Regions from separate parts of the Streptomyces sp. NPDC059452 genome, predicted to be linked through region 2. Evidence: riboswitches for the same ligand, from Rfam matches in the RefSeq annotation. Region 2 holds a riboswitch; each other region holds the start of a gene.

Region 1 (4,228 bases), on a different contig from region 2:
TACCGGATCAACCGGAACGTCACCGACCCGAACCAGCAGAAGTCGACCGCCAAGGGCTACCGGGCCGGGCAGATCGCCTCCGCCGGTCTCGTCTCGCTCGCCCACGGCACCAACGACGCCCAGAAGACGATGGGCATCATCACCCTGGCCCTGGTCACCAGCGGTGTCCTGGCCCCGGGCTCCAACCCGCCCATGTGGGTCATCGTCTCGGCCGGTGTCGCCATCGCGCTCGGCACCTACCTCGGCGGCTGGCGCATCATCCGCACCATGGGCAAGGGCCTGACCGACCTCCAGCCGCCGCAGGGCTTCGCCGCCCAGACCAGCGCGGCCACGGTCATCCTGGCCTCCTCGCACCTCGGCTTCTCGCTCTCCACCACCCAGTCCTGCTCCGGTGCCGTGATGGGCGCGGGCCTCGGCCGCAAGGGCGGTGTGGTCCGCTGGTCCACGGCCACCCGGATGTTCGTCGCCTGGGGTCTGACGCTCCCGGCCGCGGCCCTGGTCGGCGCGGGTGCCGAGTTCCTCACCAAGCAGGGTCCGTGGGGCATCGCCGCCACCGCGGTCATCCTCGTCGGCGGCTCCTTCGCCATCTGGCTGGCCTCGCGCCGCGAGCCGGTCGACCACACCAACGTCAACGACACGGACGGCACGGCCGACCACGGCACAGTCGCCGACGTCGAGCCCCAGGGCGTCGTGACCACGGCCATCGCCGCGGTCCAGCCGCCGCCCACCCTCGGCGCCCACCCCACCGACCTCTCGACCACCATCCCGGCTCCGACCGCGGCGCCCGACGACACGGCGCGGCCCTCGGCCACGGTGTAAGGACAGATCCGTATGAAAATCGACTGGGCAGCTCTCGCCTCCGTCTTCGGTGTCAGTCTCGTGGTCACCGTCGTCCTGGTCGCCCTCTTCACCGTGGGCATCGTCGCTCTCTCCAAGCTGTCGGCCCCGGCCGGCGGCGCCGGAGCCTCCGGCGGTTCGGCCGTACTGGCGCGCACCAGCGCGTACGCCTGCTTCGCGGCGTGCGTGGCGGCGGTCGCGTACGGCATCTATCTGATCGTCGCCTGACGCGCCCCACCGCACCCCCTCCGCACTCCTTCGGGCCGGACACACCACCGTGTGTCCGGCCCGATGTGCGTCTGCGCACACTGGAGCTCCGCAGGTCAACAGCAAGTTGACGGCCGTTCTCGCAGCGTGGTGGACTGCCGGAGCCATTTACGGCGACAGAAGAGGAAGCCGGTGCGAATCCGGCGCGGTCCCGCCACTGTCACCGGGGAGCACTCCCCCACACCGGATGTCACGGCCCCCACCACGCGGGCTGGAAGGCCGGGGGAACTGCGGATCCGGAAGCCAGGAGACTCTCGTCGCCGGTCACGTCGAACCAGGGCGCGGACCCTGAGTTAAGGACTTAACGCCATGCCTGGCCGCCGAGCGCCGCATCCCGTGCCCCTTCACGCCGGAACGTCCCGACCCGCGACGGCCTGACCCCGTGCGTGTCGATGTGCGCGCCGGGGTGCGTGCCGGTGCCGATGTGCGTGCCCGTGGCCAGGTGCGTGCCGGTCGCGTCTTCGCGTACGGCGCCACCGCCGGGCTGATCGCCGACGCTCTGCTGGGCGACCCGCGCCGAGGGCACCCCGTCGCCGGTTTCGGCCGGGCCGCCGCCCGGGTGGAGTCCCTGCTGTGGCGCGACGACCGGGGGCGGGGCGCGCTGCACACCCTGATCTGCGCCGGAGGCGCCGTGGGGGCCGCCGCACTCGCCGCCCGTGCCGTACGGGACCGTCCCGCGCTCGCCGTCGCGCTGACCGCCGCCACCACCTGGTCGGTCGTCGGCGGTACGTCGCTGGGCCGGGAGGCCCGTGCCATCGGGGGCGCGCTGGCCGCCGGGGACCTGGAGGTGGCCCGGGAGCGGCTGCCGCACCTGTGCGGGCGCGATCCGCACTCCCTGGACGGGCCGCAGATCGCCCGCGCGGTCGTCGAGTCGGTCGCGGAGAACACCTCGGACGCCGTCGTCGGCGCGCTGGTGTGGGGGGCGATCGGCGGGGTGCCGGGGCTCGTCGGGTTCCGGGCCGTGAACACGCTCGACGCGATGGTCGGCCACAAGTCGCCCCGCCACCGGCGTTACGGCTGGGCCTCGGCCCGGCTGGACGATGTGGTGGGGTGGCCGGGCGCCCGGCTGACGGCGGCGCTGGCCGTGGCGGCGGGCGGGCGGCCGACGGAGGCCGTACGCGCCTGGAGGGCGGATGCGGGGCGCCACCCGAGCCCGAACGCGGGACCGGTGGAGGCCGCGTTCGCGGGGGCGCTCGGCGTACGGCTCGGCGGGACGCTGGCGTACGCGGGGCGCGTGGAGCACCGGCCGGTCCTGAACGGGGCGTCCGGCCGGGACGTGCGGAGTGCGGACATCGAACGCGCGGTGCGGCTGTCGCGCCGGGTGGGCGCACTGGCCCTCGGGGTGTGCGTGGCGGGCAGGCTGGCCGTGGAACGGAAGCGGGGCAGGGTATGAGCGGCGGGCTGCTGGTCGCGGGGACGACCTCGGACGCGGGCAAGAGCGTCGTCACAGCGGGCATCTGCCGCTGGCTGGTGCGCCGGGGCGTGAAAGTCGCGCCGTTCAAGGCGCAGAACATGTCCCTCAACTCCTTCGTCACCCGCGAGGGCGCGGAGATCGGGCGCGCCCAGGCCATGCAGGCGCAGGCCGCCCGGGTGGAGCCGACGGCCCTGATGAACCCGGTACTGCTCAAGCCCGGCAGCGACCGCTCCAGCCAGGTCGTCCTGATGGGCAAGCCGGTGGGAGAGATGAGCGCCCGGGGCTACCACGGGGGCCGTCAGGAGGCGCTGCTCGGGACGGTCGTGGACTGTCTGGAGCAGTTGCGGTCGACGTACGACGCGGTGATCTGCGAAGGGGCCGGGTCACCGGCCGAGATCAACCTGCGCCGCACCGACATCGTGAACATGGGGATCGCGCGGGCGGCCCGCTTCCCCGTACTCGTGGTCGGCGACATCGACCGGGGCGGGGTCTTCGCCTCGTTCTTCGGGACGACGGCGCTGCTGAGCGCCGAGGACCAGTCGCTGGTGGCGGGCTACCTGGTGAACAAGTTCCGGGGTGACGTCTCGCTGCTGGAACCGGGGCTCGACATGCTGTACGGGCTGACCGGGCGGCGGACGTACGGGGTCCTCCCGTACGCCCACGGGCTCGGCATCGACGAGGAGGACGGCCTGCGGGTGTCCCTGCGGGGTGCGGTGCGTGAGTCGGTCGTGGCGCCGCCCCACGGGGAGGACGTGCTGCGGGTCGCGGTCTGCGCGGTGCCGTTGATGTCCAACTTCACGGATGTGGACGCGCTGGCCGCCGAACCGGGCGTCGTCGTGCGGTTCGTGGACCGGGCGGACGAACTGGCCGACGCGGACCTCGTCATCGTGCCCGGGACGCGCGGCACGGTGAAGGCGCTGGCCTGGCTGCGCGAGCGGGGGCTGGCGGACGCGCTGGTCCGGCGGGCGGCGGAGGGGCGGCCGGTGCTGGGGATCTGCGGCGGGTTCCAGGTGCTCGGTGAGCGCATCGAGGACGAGGTGGAGTCGCGGGCGGGGGTCGTGGACGGGCTGGGGGTCCTTCCCGTACGGATTCGCTTCGACCGGGCCAAGACGCTGGCGCGGCCGGTGGGTTCGGCGCTGGGTGAGGCGGTGGAGGGGTACGAGATCCACCACGGGGTGGCCGATGTACGGGGCGGGGAGCCGTTCCTCGACGGGTGCCGGGTGGGGGCGGTGTGGGGGACGCACTGGCACGGGTCGCTGGAGAGCGACGCGTTCCGGCGGCGGTTCCTGGTGGAGGTGGCCCGGGCCTCGGGGCGGCGGTTCGTTCCCGCGCCGGACACGCGGTTCGGGGTGCTGCGGGAGGAGCAGCTGGACCGGCTGGGGGATCTGGTGGAGGAGCACGCGGATACGGAGGCGTTGTGGCGGTTGATCGAGGGCGGGGCACCGCCCGGGTTGCCGTTCGTGCCGCCGGGGGCCCCGCCGTTGGATGCGGGTGCGGCGGAGAGCCGGGGTGCTGCCCCGGACCCCGCTCCTCAATCGCCGGAGGGGCTTGGTTTCGCTCGCCCGGAGGCGCTGGGAGAAGCCCGCAAGTCCCACGGGCTTGAAAGCTCTGAAGGGCCCGGGGAAGCCCGGAACGCAGTGACGGATGTTCACGTCAACGAGGAGGCCAAGTGAGTACGCCGTATCCCTTCACCGCGATCGTCGGACAGGA
Region 2 (4,228 bases):
GGGACGCCGATCAGCGCGGTGACGACGCCGACGGGCACCTCCTGCGGGTCCAGGACCGTGCGGGCGAGGGTGTCGACCCAGACCAGGAAGACGGCCCCGGCGAGGGCGGTGACCGGCAGGAGGCGCCGGTGCCCGGAGCCGGTGAGGGCGCGGGCCGCGTGCGGCAGGACCAGACCGACGAAGCCGATCGCCCCGGCCGAGCTGACGAGGGCGGCGGTCAGCAGGGCGGTGGTGCACAGCAGCACGATCCGGGTGCGGGCCACGTTGACGCCGAGCGCGGCGGCGGCGTCCTGCCCGAAGGCGAAGGCGTCGAGCGTACGGGCGTGGGCCAGGCAGACCGTCAGACAGACGGCGAGGACGGCTGTGCAGAGCGCCACCTCGCTCCAGCCGACCCCGCTGAGCGAGCCGAGCAGCCAGAACAGCACCCCGCGGGTCTGCTCGGCGTCGGCGGAGGTCATCACGACGAAGGAGGTCAGGGCGGAGAAGAGCTGCATGGCGGCGACCCCGGAGAGCACCACCCGGTCGGTGGTGGAGCCGAGGGTGTGGCTGAGCAGCAGGACCAGGGCGAAGGAACAGATGGCCCCGGCGAAGGCCCCGGCCGACAGCGACACCGCTCCCCCGCCGACACCGAGGACGACCACCACGACCGCCCCGGTGGAGGCTCCGGAGGAGACGCCGAGGACGAAGGGGTCGGCGAGCGGGTTGCGTAGCAGGGACTGCATCACCGTGCCGCAGACCGCGAGCCCGGCGCCGCACACGGCGGCGAGCAGGGTGCGGGGCATGCGCAGGTTCCAGATGATGCCGTCCCGGATCGGGCTCAGCTCCGAGGCGCCGAAGCCGAGGTGGGAGGCGACGGCGGACCAGACGTCGGGGACGGAGATCCGGGCGGGCCCGATCGTGACGGCGACGGCTATGGAGAGCAGCAGGAGAAGGAGTCCGCCGGTCCAGAGCAGCACCTGGAGCAGGCCACCGAACTGCCGTGCGGCGACGGGCTGTTGCCCGGCCGCCTGCTGTCCGGTTGGCTGCTGTCCGGCCGGCGGTTCTCCGGCCTGCCGCTTCGCCGTCAGGTTGCCGCTGCTCACTCCGCGAGCCCGAAGTCACGCAGCCCCGCGGCCACGCGCTCCAGTCCCTCGACCGTCCGGATGGTGGGGTTCATGGCCTGGCCGCTGAGCAGCACGTAGCGGCGGTTCTTGACGGCGTCCATCGTCTTGGTGACCGGGTTGGACTCCAGGAACTCGATCTTCTTCTCGGCGCTCTCGGCCGTCTGCATCGTGCGGCTCAGGTCACCGATGACCAGGACGTCGGGGTTGCGGTCGGCGACGGTCTCCCAGCTGATCTGGGGCCATTCGTCGTGGGTGTCGTCGAAGACGTTCTTGGCTCCGAGCTCCCGGGTGATGACCCCGGGGGCGCCGCAGCAGCCCGCGAGGTAGGGGGCCTTGGAGTCGGAGAACCAGTACAGGAGGGAGGTGTCGGACCCGTCGATGCCGTCGGTGGCCTTGTTCACTCGGGCCTGGAGCTTCTTCACCAGGGCGTCGCCGCGCTCGGGGACGCCGAACACCTGGGCCAGTTCGCGGACTTCGGTGTAGACGCTGTCCATGCTGAGGGGTGCGGTACGGGCTCCGTCACCGCCGCCGCTGTTGTCCTTGCCGACGCAGTCGGCGGGCGAGATGTAGGTGGGGACGCCCAGCTTCTCGAACTGCTCGCGCGGGGCGACGCCGCCCTTGGCGAGGGTGGAGGCGAAGGAGGCGCTGAGGAAGTCGGGCTCCTTGTCGAGGACCTTCTCCGATGAGGGGCGGTTGTCGGAGATCCGCTCGACGCCCGCGTTGGCCTTCTCCAGGCCCTTCATGACCGGGTCGCTCCAGGTGGCGGTGGCCGCGATCCGGTCGGCGAGGCCGAGCGAGAGCAGGATCTCCGTCGATCCCTGGTCGACCGAGACGGCCCGCTGGGGCGGCGCCTTCACGGTGACAGTGCGCCCGCAGTTCTTCAGGGTGAGCGGGAAGCCGTCGGCCTTGTCGCCGCCGCCGTCGGCGGACGAGGTGGTGGACCCGCCGCCGCAGGCGGTGAGCAGGACGACACCCGCCGCGAACAGGGCGGCGGTGCGTATCGGGGCGGGGGTGGCCTGGGGCAGCACGGAGGACCTCGGTGTCTCTGGGCCCAGCCGCGGAGCCCGTCGTACGGTTCCCGGCCCCGGGTGCGGGGCCGGTGCCAGCAGGTCTTCGGACTCGGGTTCGTCCGGGCGGGACGCCTTCCCGGAGCAGGGTGCTGCTCCAGTGGCCGTGGCCCCGCCCGTCCCCCTCACCGCTGCGCGTCAGTTCCGGATTCGCACCGGATTCCCTGACCCCGTCGCTGGGGTTCGACTGGCCCCGGCAAGCTATCACGGGTCTTCGCGCAGCTCAGAGCCGGTGCGGGTAGTGGTGCCCGGTGGGCCGGTGCGGCGCGGGATCGTCCCGCCGCACCGGCCCAGTGATGTCCTCCGGTTACGGGGCCCGGAGGGCGATCACCGCGTTGTGTCCGCCGAATCCGAAGGAGTGGCTGACGGCCCGTCGTACGGGCAGCTCACGCGGGACCTTGGTGACGCAGTCGATGGCGAACCCGGGGTCGGGGGCGTCCAGGTTCGCGATCGGCGGGATCGTGCCGTGCTGGAGCGTCAGGACGGTCAGTCCCGCCTCGATGGCCCCGGCCGCCCCCATGCAGTGGCCCAGGACGCCCTTGGGGGCGGTGACGGGCGGCCGGTGCGGGTAGGCCCGGCCGATGAGGGCGGCCTCGGTCGCGTCGCCCTGGGGGGTCGCGGTCCCGTGCGCGTTGACATGGTCGACGTCCTCGGCCCGCCAGCCCGCGTCGGCCAGCGCCGCTTCGACGGCGGCCCGCGCCACGTCCCCGGAGGGGTGCGGACTGGTGGGGTGGTGCGCGTCGGTCGTGGCGCCGGTGCCGGCCAGCAGCGCCCGGGGGGCGGCTCCTCTGGCCCGGGCGTCGTCGGCCCGCTCCAGGACCATGATCGCGGCGCCCTCGCCCATGACGAGCCCGGCCCGGTCGGCGGCGAAGGGGCGGCAGAGGCGGGCGGGGTCCCCGTCCCGCAGGGCCGCCGCGCCCGAGCGGGCGAAGCCGGTCATGGCGACCGGGAAGACGATCGACTCGGTGGCTCCGGCGATCGCGATGTCGCACTGGCCCAGCGCCAGCATGTCGCGGGCCACGGAGAGCGCGGTCACCCCGGACGAACAGGCCGTGCACGGTGCCAGGCTGGGTCCGGTGGCCTTCATCTGGATGGCGATCTCGGCCGCGGGCATGTTCGGGATGGTGAGCAGGATGCCCGACGGCGAGGTGGCCTCGGGGCCCCGGCGCTCCAGGGCGACGGTCTGTTCGGTGAGCCCGGCGGAGCCGCCGCTGCTGGTGCCGACGACGACCGCGACCCGGGTGCCGTCCCAGTGGGCGGGGTCGAGCCCGGCGTCGGTCACCGCCTCCCGTGCGGCGAGGACGGCGAACTTGACGTACCGGCCCATCCGGAAGGCGGTGCGGCCGCCCACCGCCCCGTCCAGGTCGATGCCGGAGACCGTACAGGCGAAGTCGACGGCGCAGCCGCGCAGTTCGGGGACGGTGCGGGCGAAGGAGCCGCCTCGGCAGACCCCGTCCCAGGTGGTGTCGGTGGTGTGGCCGGCCGGGGTGATCATTCCCAGGCCGGTGACGGCGATGGCGGGTCGGTTCATCGGGTGTTGCTCACCGGCACCGCACTGTCGGCCGCCTCGCCGGCGACGGCCGCGTCGATGAACGCGGAGATGTCGGCCAGCGTGGCGTCCTTGTAGAGCTTCTCGGAGTCGGCGGTGACGCCCAGGGTCTCCTTGATGATGACGGCGAACTCGGCGACCGCCAGGGAGTCCATCTCCAGGCTGTCCATCGTGGACTCCGGCAGGATTTCGGCTGCGGGCACCTTGAACGTCTCGGTCAGCACCTCGGTGATCTTCGGGTGGATGGTCTGGGTCTTCACGGTGTTTCCTCTCATCGGCGACTCATCAGCGGCTCGTCGGCGGCCCATCAGGAGCTCATGGGCTCCTCATCGGCGGCTCGTCGGCGGCTTCACGTACGGCGGTGGTCGAACGCTTCGACCCCACCGCCGAAGTAACTGGATGACGATCTTCCGGTTACGCCCTGGGGCGAACCGATTCGTCTACGCTCACCTGCGGCTTCTCGAACCACCGGGAGAGCATCGAGGTGGTTCCCCAGTACGCCAGCAGCA
Region 3 (4,216 bases), on a different contig from region 2:
CCCGCCTCGCCCCGGGCGCGCTCGCCCGCCCCGCCCCCTGGCCCGATCGGGCGCCCGCCCCTGGCATGATCGGCCGACATGAGCGACGCGCCACCACCACGCCACATCCTCGTCATCGGCATGGGTGCCGGTGACCCCGACCATCTGACCCTCGCCGCGATCAAGGCCATGCGCAGGGCGCAGGTCTTCTTCGTACTCGGCAAGGGCCGGGAGAAGGACTCCCTGACCCGGCTGCGGCGGGACATCCTGGCCGAGCACCTCACCGGCCCCTACCGGGTCGTGGAGGCCGAGGACCCCTGGCGGGACCGCACCCAGGACGACCGCGGGCGCTACACGACGGCGGTGCACGACTGGCGCCACCGCCGCGCCGACATCTGCGAACGCCTGATCATCGAGGAGCTGGCGCCGGGGGAGTGCGGGGCGTTCCTGGTGTGGGGCGACCCGTCCCTGTACGACAGCACCCTCGCGATCCTGGAGGACATCCGGGACCGGGGGACGGTGGAATTCGGCCATGAGGTGATCCCCGGCATCAGCAGCGTCTCGGCGCTCGCCGCCCGCCACCGCACCTCCCTGAACCAGGTCGGCCGCCCCATCCACATCACCCCCGGCAGACGGCTCGCCGAGGGGTTCCCGGACGACGACGGCGACATCGTCGTGATGCTCGACGGCCACGAGACCTTCACCCATCTGACGGGCCGGGGCCTGTGGATCTACTGGGGCGCCTACATCGGCACCCCGGACGAACTCCTGGTCTCCGGACCGCTCGACGAGGTCGCCGGGCGGATCAGCCGGGTGCGCGCCGAGGCCCGCGAACGGCACGGCTGGATCATGGACACGTACCTGCTGCGCCAGGGCCCGGGGACGCCGGGCGGCGCGGGGGCCTGAGGGCGCCTACGCCTCAGGCGGCGCGGGCGGCGCTTGCGGCCTGCCCGGCCGGGCACCCCGGAGGCGCGGGCGGCGTCGGCCGCTGATGGGCCCCGGCCCGTGAGCGGGGGCCCGGACAAGGAGTGGCGGGCCGGGCGAGGCGCGGGCGGCCGCCGCACCTCGTCGTCGGACCCGGCCGGAGGTCAGCTCCGGGACTCGTGCGCCCTGATCACGCCGAGCCCGTGCCCGAGGCTCGGGCACTCGGCGGTGAGGTCGTTGCCCCGCACCAGATAGTTGTGCACGCGCCCATCGGTGGGCCGCTCGACGGCCCGGTACAGGGTGCCGTTCACGGTGATCGTCCAGTCGTCGCCGTCCTGGGCCCACCCGACTGTCTTCTTCATATGGCGCTTCCCTCATTCGTCGCCGCCGCGGGTCGGCGGCCGGGTATTGGCAAGAAGAACGGCCTGTGACGCTCTGTGGTTCCGGCTCGCCTACGCCATTCGGTTACATCTGGGTCACCATGCCCGCACGAACTGACCGCAAGTCAGCGAACCGGCGAAGAGGAGCGGAACCCGCGTCACCCGTTCGGAGGTCGTGTCTCATATCACCGTCCGAAGTGTGAACAACGGTGTGCGCCCGGCGGTCGCCCCCTTAGGGTGACCGGTGCAGCTGGTTCGCCCTGTCCGCCAGGCAGGGTGTCGTAAGAGGGAACCCGGTGGGAATCCGGGACTGCCCCGCAGCGGTGAGTGGGAACGACCGCCGTCATACGCACTGGGCCCGGCCGGGCCTGGGAAGCGACGGCCAGTAGGTGTCTGCCCCGGCAGGCGTGCCCGCGAGTCCGAAGACCTGCCCGTTGCCCGCACGCGACCGTTCGTGTGCGGAGTTCCCGGTGACCTCGTGGGCGGGTCGGCGTAACCGTCGGGTGGACGGACACGGTCAACGTGTCGGCTTTCCGCCCGATTCGTCACCCCTTCGCGTCCGCGTCCCGTCCCGGGATCAGCTGGATCCATGCTCGCGAAGGAGAGTCACGTGACAGCGAAGCCCGCAGCCGCGGCAGCACGGGCCACCGTGTACGGCTACCCCCGCCAGGGTCAGAACCGTGAACTGAAGAAGGCCATCGAGGGCTACTGGAAGGGCCGCGTGGACGCGGACACCCTCCGGCAGACCGCCGCCGAACTGCGCAGGGGAACCTGGCAGCAGCTCGCCGAGGCCGGAGTCCACGAAGTGCCGACCGGTGATTTCTCGTACTACGACCACGTTCTGGACACCAGTGTCATGGTCGGCGCTGTCCCCGAGCGGCACCGCGAGGCCGTCCGCACCGACGCCCTCGACGGCTACTTCGCCATGGCCCGCGGTACGCAGGACGTGGCCCCGCTCGAAATGACCAAGTGGTTCGACACCAACTACCACTACCTGGTGCCCGAGCTGGGCCCGGACACGGTGTTCACCGCCGACTCCGCCAAGCAGGTCGCCGAGTTGAAGGAGGCCCTCGCGCTCGGGCACACCCCGCGCCCGGTCCTCGTCGGACCCGTCACCTACCTCCTGCTCGCCAAGGCTGCGCCCGGGGTGGCCGCCGACTTCGAGCCGCTGACCCTGCTGGACCGGCTCCTGCCCGTGTACGCCGAGGTCCTTGCCGACCTCCGGGCCGCGGGCGCCGAGTGGGTGCAGCTGGACGAGCCCGCCCTCGTCCAGGACCGCACCCCGGCCGAGCTGAACGCCGCCGCCCGCGCCTACCGCGAGCTCGGCTCCCTCACCGACCGCTCCAAGCTGCTGGTCGCCTCCTATTTCGGACGGCTCGGCGAGGCCCTGCCGGTGCTGGCCAAGTCCCCGGTCGAGGGGCTCGCGCTGGACTTCACCGAGTCGGGCGCAGCCAACCTCGCCGACCTCGCGGCGGCGGGCGGACTGCCCGGCAAGCGGCTGGTCGCGGGCGTCGTCAACGGCCGCAACATCTGGATCAACGACTACGAGAAGTCGCTCGCCACCCTCGGCACCCTCCTCGGCCTCGCGGACCGGGTCGACGTCTCCGCCTCCAGCTCCCTGCTGCACGTCCCGCTGGACGCCCGGGCCGAGCGTGACATCGACCCGCAGATCGCCCGCTGGCTCGCCTTCGCCCAGCAGAAGATCCAGGAGATCGTCGTCCTGGCCCGCGGCCTGTCCGGCGGCACCGAGGCCATCGCCGCCGAACTCGCCGCCAACCGGGCCGACCTGGCCTCCCGTACCGACGCCGTCATCACCCGCGACCCGGCCGTCCGGGCCCGTACGGCGGCCATCACCGACGCCGACGGCCGCCGCTCCCAGCCGTACGCGGAGCGGACCGTCGCCCAGCGCACCCACCTCGGGCTGCCGCTGCTGCCGACCACCACGATCGGCTCGTTCCCCCAGACCACCGAACTCCGCACCGCCCGCGCCGATCTGCGCGCGGGCCGGATCGACGAGGACGGGTACGAGGAGCGGATCAAGGACGAGATCCGCGAGGTCCTCTCCTTCCAGGAGAAGGCCGGGCTGGACGTCCTGGTGCACGGCGAGCCCGAACGCAACGACATGGTGCAGTACTTCGCCGAGCAGCTCACCGGCTACCTCGCCACCCAGCACGGCTGGGTGCAGTCGTACGGCACCCGCTACGTCCGGCCGCCGGTCCTGGCCGGGGACATCTCGCGCCCCGAGCCGATGACGGTGCGGTGGACGACGTACGCGCAGTCGCTCACCGAGCGCCCCGTCAAGGGCATGCTCACCGGCCCGGTCACCATGCTCGCCTGGTCCTTCGTCCGCGACGACCAGCCGCTCGGCGAGACCGCCCGCCAGGTGGCACTCGCCCTGCGCGACGAGGTCGACGACCTGGAGGCGAGCGGCACTTCGGTGATCCAGGTCGACGAGCCCGCACTGCGTGAGACGCTGCCGCTGCGGGCCGACGAGCACGCCGCGTACCTGGAGTGGGCGACGGAGTCCTTCCGCCTCGCCACCTCCGGGGTGCGGCCGGACACCCAGATCCACACCCACATGTGCTACGCGGAGTTCGGCGACATCGTCCAGGCCATCGACGACCTCGACGCCGACGTCATCAGCCTGGAGGCGGCCCGCTCGCACATGCAGGTCGCCCGCGAACTGGCCGCCCACGGCTACCCCCGTGAGGCCGGACCCGGCGTCTACGACATCCACTCCCCGCGCATCCCGAGCACCGAAGAGGCAGCGGCCCTCCTCCGCAAGGGACTTGAGGCCATCCCGGCCGAGCGCCTGTGGGTGAACCCCGACTGCGGCCTGAAGACCCGGGGGTGGCCCGAGACCCGGGCCTCCCTGGAGAACCTGGTCGCCGCCGCGCGGGAGATCCGCGCGGAGCTGCCCACCGAAGCGGCGT
Region 4 (4,228 bases), on a different contig from region 2:
CGTACGCCATCGCGTACCGCTTCTACTCCCGGTTCATCGCCAACCGGGTCCTGAAGGCGGACAAGAACCGCGCGACCCCGGCCGAGCGGCTGGACAACGGTGTCGACTTCCACCCCACCGACCGCCGGGTGCTCTTCGGCCACCACTTCGCCGCCATCGCGGGGGCGGGCCCGCTGGTCGGGCCGGTGCTCGCCGCGCAGATGGGCTATCTGCCCGGCACGATCTGGCTGGTCGTCGGCGTCATCTTCGCCGGTGCCGTCCAGGACATGGTGACGCTGTTCTTCTCCACCCGCCGCAACGGCCGTTCGCTCGGCCAGATGGCGCGTGACGAGATAGGGCCGGTCGGCGGGATCGCCGCCCTGATCGCGGTCTTCGTCATCATGATCATCCTGCTCGCGGTCCTCGCGCTGGTCATCGTGAACGCGCTCGCCCACTCTCCGTGGGGCGTCTTCTCCATCGGCATGACGATCCCGATCGCCCTCTTCATGGGCGTCTATCTGCGCATCCTGCGGCCCGGCAAGGTCAGCGAGGTCTCCTTCATCGGCGTCGCGCTGCTGCTGCTCGCGATCGTCGCGGGCGGCTGGGTCGCCGAGTCGTCGTGGGCGGAGTTCTTCACGCTGGAGCCGGGCACGCTGGTCATCTGGATGATCGTGTACGGGTTCCTCGCCTCCGTGCTCCCCGTCTGGCTGCTGCTGGCCCCGCGCGACTACCTCTCCACCTTCATGAAGATCGGCACGATCGGGCTGCTGGCCCTGGGCGTGGTCGTCGCGCTGCCGACCCTGAAGATGCCCGCGGTCACCGACTTCGCCACCAGCGGCTCGGGCCCGGTCTTCGCCGGTTCCATGTTCCCGTTCGTCTTCATCACCATCGCCTGCGGCGCGCTCTCCGGCTTCCACTCCCTGGTCTCCTCGGGCACCACCCCGAAGATGGTCCAGAAGGAGACACAGATCCGGGTGATCGGCTACGGCGCGATGCTGGTCGAGTCGTTCGTGGCGATCATGGCGATGATCGCGGCCTGCATCATCGACCCCGGTCTCTACTTCGCCATCAACGCGCCCGTCGGGGTGATCGGCGACAGCGTCCAGTCCGCCTCCGAGGCCGTGGCCAACTTCGGCTTCACCATCACCCCGGACGCCCTGGCCCAGGCCGCCAAGGACGTCGAGGAGGCGAGTCTGCTCTCCCGGACCGGTGGCGCGCCCACGTTCGCGCTCGGCATGGCGGAGATCTTCTCCGCGGTGATCGGCGGGACCGCGATGAAGGCGTTCTGGTACCACTTCGCCATCATGTTCGAGGCGCTCTTCATCCTCACCACCGTGGACGCCGGCACCCGGGTCGGCCGCTTCATGCTCCAGGACATGCTGGGCAACGCCTACAAGCCGTTCCGCGAGGTCAGCTGGAAGCCGGGCGTCTGGTTCGCCAGCGCCGTCGTGGTCGGCGGCTGGGGCTACTTCCTCTGGGTCGGCGTGCACGACCCGCTGGGCGGCATCAACCAGCTCTTCCCGCTCTTCGGCATCGCCAACCAGCTGCTGGCCGCCGTCGCGCTGGCCGTCTGCACCACGCTGCTGGTCAAGTCGGGCCGGCTCAAGTGGGCCTGGGTCACCGCGGTCCCGCTCGCCTGGGACGTGGCGGTCACCCTCACCGCGAGCTGGCAGAAGATCTTCTCCTCGGACGTGAAGGTCGGCTTCTTCGCCCAGCGCGACAAGTACCAGGCGGGCATCGACGCGGGCGAGGTGCTGGCACCGGCCAAGAACATGGAGGAGATGCGGACGGTCGTCACCAACTCCACCGTCGACGGTGTGCTCTGCGCGCTCTTCGCGATCCTCATCATCGTGGTGCTCGTGGACGCCGGCCGGGTCTGCTACAGGGCCATCCGCGACCCGGAGAGCATCAAGCTCCACGAGACGCCGTACGTGGAGTCCAAGCTCGTCGCCCCGGCCTCGCTCATCGCCACCAAGGAGGAGAAGGCCGAACTGCTCGCGGCGGGCGTCGGCCCCGAGGGCGGCATCCGCAAGGAGGCAGCGGCGGGCACGGGGAGCCGCTCATGACGATCGCGGATGTACGGCGGGTGGCGGTCGTGACCATCGGGGACGTACGGCGGGTGGCGGGGCGTATCCGCTGGTACGTCCGCGAGCTGACCGGCGAGTCGACATATGACCGCTACGTGGCGCACGCGAGGTCTCATGATCCGGACACGCCGGTCATGACCCGCCGAGCCTTCGAACGCAGCCGCATGGACGCCCGCGAGGCGGACCCCCGCGAGGGCTTCCGCTGCTGCTGAGCACCGTCGGCCGAACGGGGCCGTCGCACCCCTTCCAGGGGCGCGGCGGCCCCGTTCCGCGTCACCGCGAGGGCCCGCCCGCCCGCCGCCGATGCGGAAAAAGCCGGGCGAAGAAACCAGACCGCCACACCAACATCTGTTCACGCCGACACAACATGTGGGGGCTTCCTCATCAGGCGGCCCCCACATGTATGCTCGACCTCGCTGTCGCCGCAGGGGAATCCGGTGTGAATCCGGAACTGTCCCGCAACGGTGTGATCAGTGTGCTTTTGCACACCCGAAGTCCGAAGACCTGTCGACAGTACGTCCGGCTCGACCGAACCGGACGGCAGACGTCCGGGCCTCGCGGATGGGCCGGTGGACGCCGTGATCAGTGCTGCCCTGTGGGCACCGCGCTGCCCGGCTCCCCCCGCTCGCCGCCGGCCCCCAGCCGAGCGAGGGAAAGCCCAGTGACCATCGCGCCCGCCGATCCGGTTTCAGCCACCGAATCCGCTGCCTCCACCACGTCCGGAGCAGGCACGAACGACGGACCCGGGACCGCCCTGCTGCGGACCCTGACCGACCTCACCGTCGATCTGCCCGACACCGACCCCGGACGGGTGGCCGCCTCCGCGCTGCGCGGGCGCAACGCCCGCTCCGACGAGGCCGAGCTGCGCTCGCTGGCCACCGAGGCGGCCGCGGGCCTGATCTCCGAGGACCCGGCGTACTCCAAGCTCGCCGCCCGGCTGCTGACCCGTACGATCGCCGACGAGGCCGCGAGCCAGGGCGCCACGTCCTTCTCCGCCTCGGTCGCAGTGGGCCACCGCGAGGGCCTGATCGCGGACCGCACCGCCGCCTTCGTGGAGCTGCACGCCAAGGCGCTGGACGCGCTGGTCGAGCGGACGCTGGCCGAGGGCGCGGACGACCGCTTCGGCTACTTCGGTCTCCGTACGCTGCACAGCCGTTACCTGCTGCGCCACCCGATCACCCGCCAGGTCATCGAGACCCCGCAGCACTTCATGCTGCGCGTGGCCGCGGGCCTCGCCGAGGACGAGTCGGTGCGCGCGCTGGACGAGGTCGCCGCGCTCTACGGGCTGATGAGCAAGCTGGACTACCTCCCCTCCTCCCCCACGCTCTTCAACTCGGGCACCCGGCACCCGCAGATGTCCTCCTGCTACCTGCTGGACTCCCCCAAGGACGAGCTGGACTCGATCTACGACCGCTACCACCAGGTGGCGCGCCTCTCGAAGCACGCGGGCGGCATCGGCCTCTCCTACTCCCGTATCCGCGCCCGGGGTTCGCTGATCCGGGGCACCAACGGGCACTCCAACGGCATCGTGCCGTTCCTCAAGACGCTGGACGCCTCGGTGGCGGCGGTGAACCAGGGCGGCCGGCGCAAGGGCGCGGCGGCGGTCTACCTGGAGACCTGGCACGCGGACATCGAGGAGTTCCTGGAGCTCCGCGACAACACGGGCGAGGACCAGCGGCGTACGCACAACCTGAACCTGGCTCACTGGATCCCGGACGAGTTCATGCGCCGGGTCGACGCGGACACCGACTGGTCGCTCTTCTCCCCCGCCGAGGTCCCCGAGCTGGTCGACCTGTGGGGCGACGAGTTCGACGCGGCCTACCGCGCGGCCGAGGCCAAGGGCCTGGCCCGCAAGACGATGCCGGCGCGTGAGCTGTACGGCCGGATGATGCGGACCCTCGCCCAGACCGGCCAGGGCTGGATGACGTTCAAGGACGCCTCCAACCGGACCGCCAACCAGACCGCCGAGCCGGGCCGGGTCGTCCACTCGTCGAACCTGTGCACGGAGATCCTGGAAGTCACCAACGACGGCGAGACGGCCGTCTGCAACCTGGGCTCGGTCAACCTGGGCGCGTTCGTGACGGGCGGCTCGATCGACTGGGAGCGCCTGGACTCCACGGTCCGTACGGCGGTCACCTTCCTGGACCGGGTCGTCGACATCA

The links. A riboswitch is a leader RNA that binds a small molecule or an ion and turns the genes downstream of it on or off. The one in region 2 is predicted to bind cobalamin.
Region 1: another riboswitch for cobalamin. It lies ahead of ACFW9Z_RS32140 (cobalamin biosynthesis protein); the one in region 2 lies ahead of ACFW9Z_RS14990 (ABC transporter substrate-binding protein).
Region 3: another riboswitch for cobalamin. It lies ahead of metE (5-methyltetrahydropteroyltriglutamate--homocysteine S-methyltransferase); the one in region 2 lies ahead of ACFW9Z_RS14990 (ABC transporter substrate-binding protein).
Region 4: another riboswitch for cobalamin. It lies ahead of ACFW9Z_RS05195 (ribonucleoside-diphosphate reductase subunit alpha); the one in region 2 lies ahead of ACFW9Z_RS14990 (ABC transporter substrate-binding protein).

The regions. Positions count from the first base shown of each region.
Region 1 is NZ_JBHYVE010000036.1:28,979-33,206, forward strand. Features, by position in the region: gene ACFW9Z_RS32130 (anion permease) at 1-819, shown strand, start outside; gene ACFW9Z_RS32135 (hypothetical protein) at 832-1,065, shown strand; cobalamin riboswitch at 1,225-1,358, shown strand; gene ACFW9Z_RS32140 (cobalamin biosynthesis protein) at 1,547-2,497, shown strand; gene ACFW9Z_RS32145 (cobyric acid synthase) at 2,494-4,191, shown strand; gene ACFW9Z_RS32150 (putative cobaltochelatase) at 4,188-4,228, shown strand, end outside.
Region 2 is NZ_JBHYVE010000009.1:130,957-135,184, reverse strand. Features, by position in the region: gene ACFW9Z_RS14995 (FecCD family ABC transporter permease) at 1-965, opposite strand, end outside; gene ACFW9Z_RS14990 (ABC transporter substrate-binding protein) at 1,079-2,131, opposite strand; cobalamin riboswitch at 2,190-2,377, opposite strand; gene ACFW9Z_RS14985 (beta-ketoacyl-[acyl-carrier-protein] synthase family protein) at 2,478-3,701, opposite strand; gene ACFW9Z_RS14980 (acyl carrier protein) at 3,698-3,979, opposite strand; gene ACFW9Z_RS14975 (acyl-CoA dehydrogenase) at 4,134-4,228, opposite strand, start outside.
Region 3 is NZ_JBHYVE010000034.1:183-4,398, reverse strand. Features, by position in the region: gene cobF (precorrin-6A synthase (deacetylating)) at 79-885, shown strand; gene ACFW9Z_RS31450 (hypothetical protein) at 1,068-1,265, opposite strand; cobalamin riboswitch at 1,518-1,733, shown strand; gene metE (5-methyltetrahydropteroyltriglutamate--homocysteine S-methyltransferase) at 1,894-4,216, shown strand, end outside.
Region 4 is NZ_JBHYVE010000002.1:494,080-498,307, reverse strand. Features, by position in the region: gene ACFW9Z_RS05205 (carbon starvation CstA family protein) at 1-2,045, shown strand, start outside; gene ACFW9Z_RS05200 (YbdD/YjiX family protein) at 2,075-2,278, shown strand; cobalamin riboswitch at 2,458-2,593, shown strand; gene ACFW9Z_RS05195 (ribonucleoside-diphosphate reductase subunit alpha) at 2,728-4,228, shown strand, end outside.